Regions from separate parts of the uncultured Alteromonas sp. genome, predicted to be linked through region 3. Evidence: predicted binding sites of a transcription regulator. Region 3 holds the regulator's gene; each other region holds the start of a gene.
What was found. The regulator sigma-54, encoded in region 3, starts transcription at its own class of promoters, with help from an activator protein. The targets are predictions, from matches to a motif close to GTTGGCACGNNNNTNGNNT.
Positions count from the first base shown of each region.

Region 1: flhA (flagellar biosynthesis protein FlhA) is a predicted target of sigma-54. The motif match lies at 1,419-1,437, and genes of this name have one in related genera.
Region 2: AAC006_RS02795 (flagellar assembly protein FlgT) is a predicted target of sigma-54. The motif match lies at 1,318-1,336, and genes of this name have one in related genera.

Region 1 is NZ_CAXBMP010000002.1:161,231-163,505, forward strand. Features, by position in the region: gene flhA (flagellar biosynthesis protein FlhA) at 1-1,363, opposite strand, end outside; gene flhB (flagellar biosynthesis protein FlhB) at 1,574-2,275, opposite strand, start outside.
Region 2 is NZ_CAXBMP010000002.1:231,707-233,981, reverse strand. Features, by position in the region: gene AAC006_RS02795 (flagellar assembly protein FlgT) at 1-1,092, opposite strand, end outside; gene AAC006_RS02790 (LPP20 family lipoprotein) at 1,448-1,900, shown strand; gene flgN (flagellar export chaperone FlgN) at 1,998-2,275, opposite strand, start outside.
Region 3 is NZ_CAXBMP010000003.1:187,629-189,903, reverse strand. Features, by position in the region: gene lptB (LPS export ABC transporter ATP-binding protein) at 1-332, shown strand, start outside; gene AAC006_RS03915 (RNA polymerase factor sigma-54) at 408-1,892, shown strand; gene hpf (ribosome hibernation promoting factor) at 1,922-2,209, shown strand; gene ptsN (PTS IIA-like nitrogen regulatory protein PtsN) at 2,218-2,275, shown strand, end outside.

The DNA.
Region 1 (2,275 bases), on a different contig from region 3:
CTTCCAGCTTGCCAAATACTTGACCCGGATTAATCGCAAGTTCTTCATCGTGACTTATTTGCGCATCGCCAATAGTTACGCCCAACATCGCAATGGTGTATAAATTAGGTTCTAAATCTAAATTATCGCGAATGTGCACCGGTGGAATAAGAAAGCCTAACTCTTGAGATAACTTCTTACGCACCCCTTTGATACGAGTGAGCAGTTCTCCGCCCTGAGACTTATCTACTAAGGGGATTAATCGGTACCCGACTTCTAAACCGATGGTATCTACGTGCTGCACATCATCCCACCCAAGCTCTTTTATTTCGGGCGCAACAGTGTCATCTTTCACGATATTCGCTGGGGTTTTAGGTTTTTCTGCCTCGCGTTTAGCCGCAACACCCTGCCAATAAGCGTAACCAGCGATAAGCACTGAAAACCCAATAAAGGCCAAATGAGGCATACCAGGAATAATCCCCATGACAAATAAAACACCAGAGGCAATATAAAGGGCTTGGCTGTTACCTAATTGACTACGTATTTCTTTGCCCATTTCTTGGGTTTCGTTTTCACGAGTAACAATAATAGCGGTAGCCACAGACAGTAACAGTGAGGGTATTTGCGCCACCAAACCGTCACCAATGGTTAAAATGGTGTATACCTCGATGGCGTTACCAAAACTTAATCCGTGTTGAATCATGCCAATAAAAAGGCCACCCACAATATTGATAAGCATGATAAAGAGTCCGGCGACCGCATCACCTTTCACAAATTTTGACGCACCGTCCATTGAGCCATAAAAGTCTGCTTCGGCGGTTATTTCTTCTCGGCGAGCACGCGCCTGATCTTGGTCGATATAACCCGCATTCAAATCGGCATCAATAGCCATTTGCTTACCTGGCATGGCATCAAGCGTAAAGCGGGCACTTACTTCTGAAATACGCCCAGCACCGGCGGTGACTACTTTAAAGTTGATAATAAGCAAGATAGCAAAGACCACCACACCCACTGCATAGTTGCCGCCAATAACCACCGCACCAAATGCTTCGATAACCTTACCAGCCGCATCGCCCCCCTCATGCCCATAAAGCAATACCACACGGGTAGAGGCCACGTTTAGCGCTAAGCGCAAAACAGTAGCGATAAGTAATACTAGGGGAAAAATACCGAAATCAACTGGCTTTTGCGTTAATACTGCCACCAAAATAATGACTAAAGACAGGGCTATATTAAAGCTGAACAATACGTCGAGCAGAAATGGCGGCATGGGAAGAATAACCATGCCCATAATGGCAAGAAGAACAATGGGAGCGCCTAAGCCACTGGTAATGTTCTGCAGCTGACTTTTATCGAATCGCTGAAGGTAACCGGATAACTGCATTACAGGGAGTCTCTCTATCGGAAAATTGACGCTTAACGCTATCTTTCAATGAGTATTACAACTACCGTGCCAGCTTTATACAAAACCGATTAAACGTAAGTAGGAGGGGCGCAATTTACAGAATTACAATTAAGAGGGGCTCACTTTGAGCCCTGGCCTTAGCGATATCTTAGCCGTAATTTAGCGCTAATTTAGGCCAAAAGCAGCGCTCTAACGGCGTAGCTCTGGTGGTATGGGTAAATCACGTTTAAGCGGTTTGGGTCGTTTCCCTTTACCCGCTCTGTGTGCTTTTAACTGATAAACGTGGGCTAATACTTGCGCTACCGCCATAAACAAGGCATTAGGCACTTCACCGTCAATCTCAGTTGAGTAGTAAACGGCTCGGGCTAACATGGGCGATGGAATAAGCGGTACATCGTTAGCAGTGGCTATTTTACGAATATGCATGGCTAATTCATCGGTGCCTTTTGCCACAACGACTGGGGCACGATTACCACTGTCATCATATTTTATTGCTACAGAGTAATGAGTTGGGTTGGTTACCACCACATCGGCCTGAGGAACTTCTTGCATCATTCGTTTAGTGGCAGCTTGATACTGCAAGCGACGGATGCGCCCTTTTACCAAAGGATCACCTTCAGAGTTTTTACGCTCGTCTTTCACCTCTTGCTTAGTCATCTTAATTTCTTTGTTGTGCTTATAAATTTGATAAGGCACATCAATAAGCGCAATAGGTATCATGCCGCAAACCAACATGATAAAAGCCCATTTCAGCATATCTAACGCGTGAAAAATATTACCCGGGTACAGATCTAAATCAAGGTGCAGCGCTTCGTCTTCAAAAAACAGCAGTGCACCTAATGCCATCCCAACGATGACAACCACTTTGGCGATAGATTTAATTAATTCTAC
Region 2 (2,275 bases), on a different contig from region 3:
AATACCACTGTCTTTATGAATCAATCTTGCAGTATTGCCATAAGCATTTTCAACAACAAATGCACCGGGGTAAATATGGTACTGCAAATAGGCTTTACCGTGTCTGTCGATAATTTCGCTGGTTTGATAGACAAAAAGCTCATCACCATTTTGTATGCCATTATCGCGGCCCAATGATACTGAAATATGCGAACCGGCAACATTAAGCACTCTGCCAGTCATAGGCTGACAGGCAATAGTCTCGTTAATATCAGCGGTTAACTGCTGCATCTGCTTTCTAATTGCATTGCCGTAATCTGTCCGCCAAAAGGTTGACGAAAATTCGTCTACATCGGTAAACCGGTCAAAAGGCCAATTTGCTTCAGTTATGTAATCTTGCTGCAGCAGCAAGCCGCTATTTATACCGTCGAAAACCTTAATGCTTAGCGAAAAGTAACGGGTGGCTTTTTCTTCTTTCCAGAATGCAATCGAAGAAGGGCGTTGTCTTTCAACACTAACGTCATTAATGCTGCCGATTAAAACAAACTGTGCATTTGATTGTTGTGATAATGCGCGCACATTTTCTTCAAGCCCATTAACTCCCCATCGTGTGGTGTGTGGAGCAATGTACGCTAAATTCAAATTCTGCGCCTGCGCCGACATTTCGGTAGCCAGCTTTCTTGTGACTGCCTCGGAAAAGTTAGGGATTTTTCCTTCAACTAAATGATTGCGGTTTTCTACCATGAAGTAACTGGTGGCAATATTTTTATCATACTCAACTGCGGTACATTGTTTAGCCGCAGGAAAGATATCCGCCCTGACGCTTACGGTAACATAGTCGCTATGCCATACTTCATCAGTGAGTTCGAGATGATCCACTTCACCTGAACTACTAATGGTAATGTCTTCACTTTCAAGTAACCCATTTGTGAGCTGCTGAACACTGCTTATCGAGGCACCTGCGAATAACAATGCTTGTTTGAGGGCTTCTTCTGTGGCGTCTCTACGTGCTTTTTCTTTATTACCGTTCACGATAACTGCTTGGCCTTTGGCTTCATACCAAGCGGCATGGCTTTGCCCTGTTGACACTAAAGCAAGGCAAAACAGCGCCATAAAAAAGGCGACCTTGGCGTATCTAGCTTGATATCTTCTTTTCACAGAAGACACGCTAGTTAACGTTAGTTTAGCGAATGTTTGTATGCCAAGCACAGTCTTGTCCTTTTGTTGCAGTGCGATAAGAGGGCACTACATCAGTTAATTTAAGTCAGTATTCTTTTGTATCAGATTCTTTAATCGGTTTTTTTCGACTTTATGTCAATTTTTGCTCCAACTTATAATAAGCGAAATAGATGCCAATGTTTCAAATTTAAAATTTAGGCGTAAACATTGCTTATCCACTAATAGAAAAATTGAGAATGAGGTTTCTCTAATGGTGTTTTTTGAAAAATTGATTCGTAGCCGAGCATGGATGACGATGGCTTTATTTGCTGCACTAACAGGTTTATCAGGATGTAGTCTATTTGTAGACAAACATGTGGAGTGGGAGACGGTTGAGCCAGACAGTTACCCTGTGCTAAGTGCCGTTGGATATGCCCCAATTATGTCGCAACGGGGTGAAAGCGAAACCGTGAAAACCTTGATGGCAATTAAAGCATCAAAACTAGAGGCTTACAGAGAACTTGCAGAGCAGGTGTACGGACAGCGTATTGAAGGTAATCAATCACTGTCTAGCCTTGTGGTGGATAATGAAACCTTGCGGGCTTCTGTAGAGGGCGTTATTAGAGGGGCTAGGGTAATAAAAAGTTACCCCGTGGGTGAAGACACCTATGCCACCGAACTTGAGCTAGATATGCATCGCGTGTACGACATTTATTTGACGACAGCGAAGCCACAAAGAATAAAAGACATCAAATACTATTAAGTATTTCGATGTATGGCTAAATAGCACCCACAAAAAAGCGCGTATTAAACGCGCTTTTTTGTGCTTTTATTGGGGCTTTCGGTAACGAGTGCATTACTTAGGCGCTAATACCTGAACCTAAACGGCCTGCATTTGGCTTACCTTTCTTATCGTAGGTTAACGACTCTTTAGCGCGAACTTCCAACATCAGATTCCGTAAGTGTGTGAGGCGAAGCTGTCCTTGCTCTACGGCTTTCTGATTGATTTGGGTTTTATACTTACAGTCTTCTAACAGACTTTTCGCATTATCCATTAACCCTTGTTCATCTGCACTAATCGTTTCGTCTGTAGTTTGGCGATATAACGCCTCGACTTTTTGGTCCGTAGATTGAATAG
Region 3 (2,275 bases):
ATAGTACGGGTATGAGTTTATCCGGTGGTGAACGCCGCCGAGTAGAAATCGCACGAGCATTAGCAGCCGATCCGCAATTTATTTTGCTTGATGAGCCATTTGCTGGTGTTGATCCTATATCGGTTAATGATATAAAGAAGATCATTCAACATCTTCGTGACAGAGGAATTGGAATCCTCATCACCGATCACAACGTAAGAGAAACACTGGATGTGTGTGAGAAAGCGTATATTGTGAGCCAAGGCGAACTCATCGCGCAAGGGACGGCAGAACAAGTTTTAAGTAATCAGAAAGTAAGGGATGTATACCTAGGAGAACAATTCAGGCTATAGTTACTGTAACCGAATTGTCATTTTCAGTTTTAAGCACGGGTATATTCACAACAAGAGTTTAAAAATAAGACGTAGATGAAACCATCTTTACAGCTAAAGTTCAGTCAACAACTTACCATGACACCGCAGTTGCAGCAGGCAATCAAGCTGCTGCAGTTGTCTACGCTCGACCTGCAACAAGAGATTCAGGAAGCACTTGACTCAAACCCTCTTTTAGAAGTTGAAGAAGGCGGTGATGACCACCCTGTTGAGAAAAACAACATGGACGGCGACGACCCTTCTGTAGAAGCTGCTCCTACTGCTTCTAGCGATTCATTAGAAGCTGGTGACGCGCTTGAAAAGAACGATCTTCCCGACGAGTTGCCAATCGACAGCACATGGGATGAGTATTACTCGGCCTCTTCTGCCCCCGCTCCTGGCCCATCGAATAATGATGACGACCAATTGTTTCAGGGTGAAACCACCGACAATATTCAAGACCATTTGCTTTGGCAGATGCGCTTAACCCCGTTTTCAGATACAGACCGCGCCATTGCTACCGCCATTATCGACTCAATTGATGAATCTGGTTACCTTAACGTACCCATTGAACAGATTTTAGAATCGGTAAACTCTGACGATGTTGAAGAGTTGGTAGAAATGGACGAAGTTGAATGTGTACTAAAACGTATTCAAATGTTCGACCCTATTGGTTCAGGTTCACGTACACCGCAAGAATGTTTGCTCGTGCAGCTTCGCCAGTTCTCAGACGATACGCCATGGCTTACCGAAGCCAGACAGCTTATTAATGAGTACTCAGACCTGCTGAGCAGCAAAGATTACCGTACGTTAATGCGCAAGAGTCGTTTGAAAGAAGATCAACTTCGTGAAGCCATGCGCTTATTGCAAACGTTGAATCCTCGTCCTGGCAGTGCATTAATTACCAAAGAACCCGAATACGTTATTCCTGATGTTTCGGTAAACAAAAAGAATGGCCGTTGGGTGGTGGAACTTAACCCCGATAGCCTGCCTAAATTAAGCGTAAATCAACAATACGCTGCCATGAGCCGACGCTCTAAAAATAGCAGCGATTCGCAATTTATTCGCTCGCATATGCAAGAAGCCAAGTGGTTTATAAAAAGCCTTGAGTCAAGAAACGACACCTTGATGAAAGTAGCAAACTGTATTGTGCAGCAACAAATGGGCTTTTTCGAGCACGGCCCAGAAATGATGAAACCAATGGTGCTAAATGATGTCGCAGAAATGGTAGATATGCATGAATCCACCATTTCACGAGTCACCACGCAAAAGTATATGCATACCCCTCGTGGCATTTTCGAGTTGAAATATTTCTTCTCTAGCCATGTAGCAACGGAATCTGGTGGTGAGTGTTCATCTACCGCTATTCGCGCACTAATTAAAAAGCTTGTGGCAGCGGAAACGCCCAGCAAGCCATTAAGCGATAGCAAGATTGCTCAATTGTTGGCCGAAAAAGGCATTAAAGTAGCCCGGCGAACAATAGCAAAATACCGGGAATCGTTATCGATTCCGCCGTCAAACCAACGCAAAAGCCTTATTTAAAGGCCTTGATAATTTAAGGAAGACGAAATATGCAAATCAACCTTACCGGTCATCATGTCGAAATTACTGATTCTTTGCGTAGCTATGTCGATACTAAGTTCAGCAAACTAGAGCGTCACTTTGATCACATATCTAATGTGCATGTCATCCTGAACGTCGAAAAACTCAATCAAAAAGCCGAAGCCACCATGCACCTTAGCGGCGCAGAAGTGTTTGCTTCATCTCATAATACAGACATGTATGCGGCGATAGACAGCATGATCGACAAACTCGACAGGCAAGTTATCAAGCATAAGGAAAAGCTGAAAAAGCACTAAATATTAGTATGGAAATTCAAGCCATAGTAAGTTTGGACCGCACCGAGTGTGCGGTTCAATGTAACA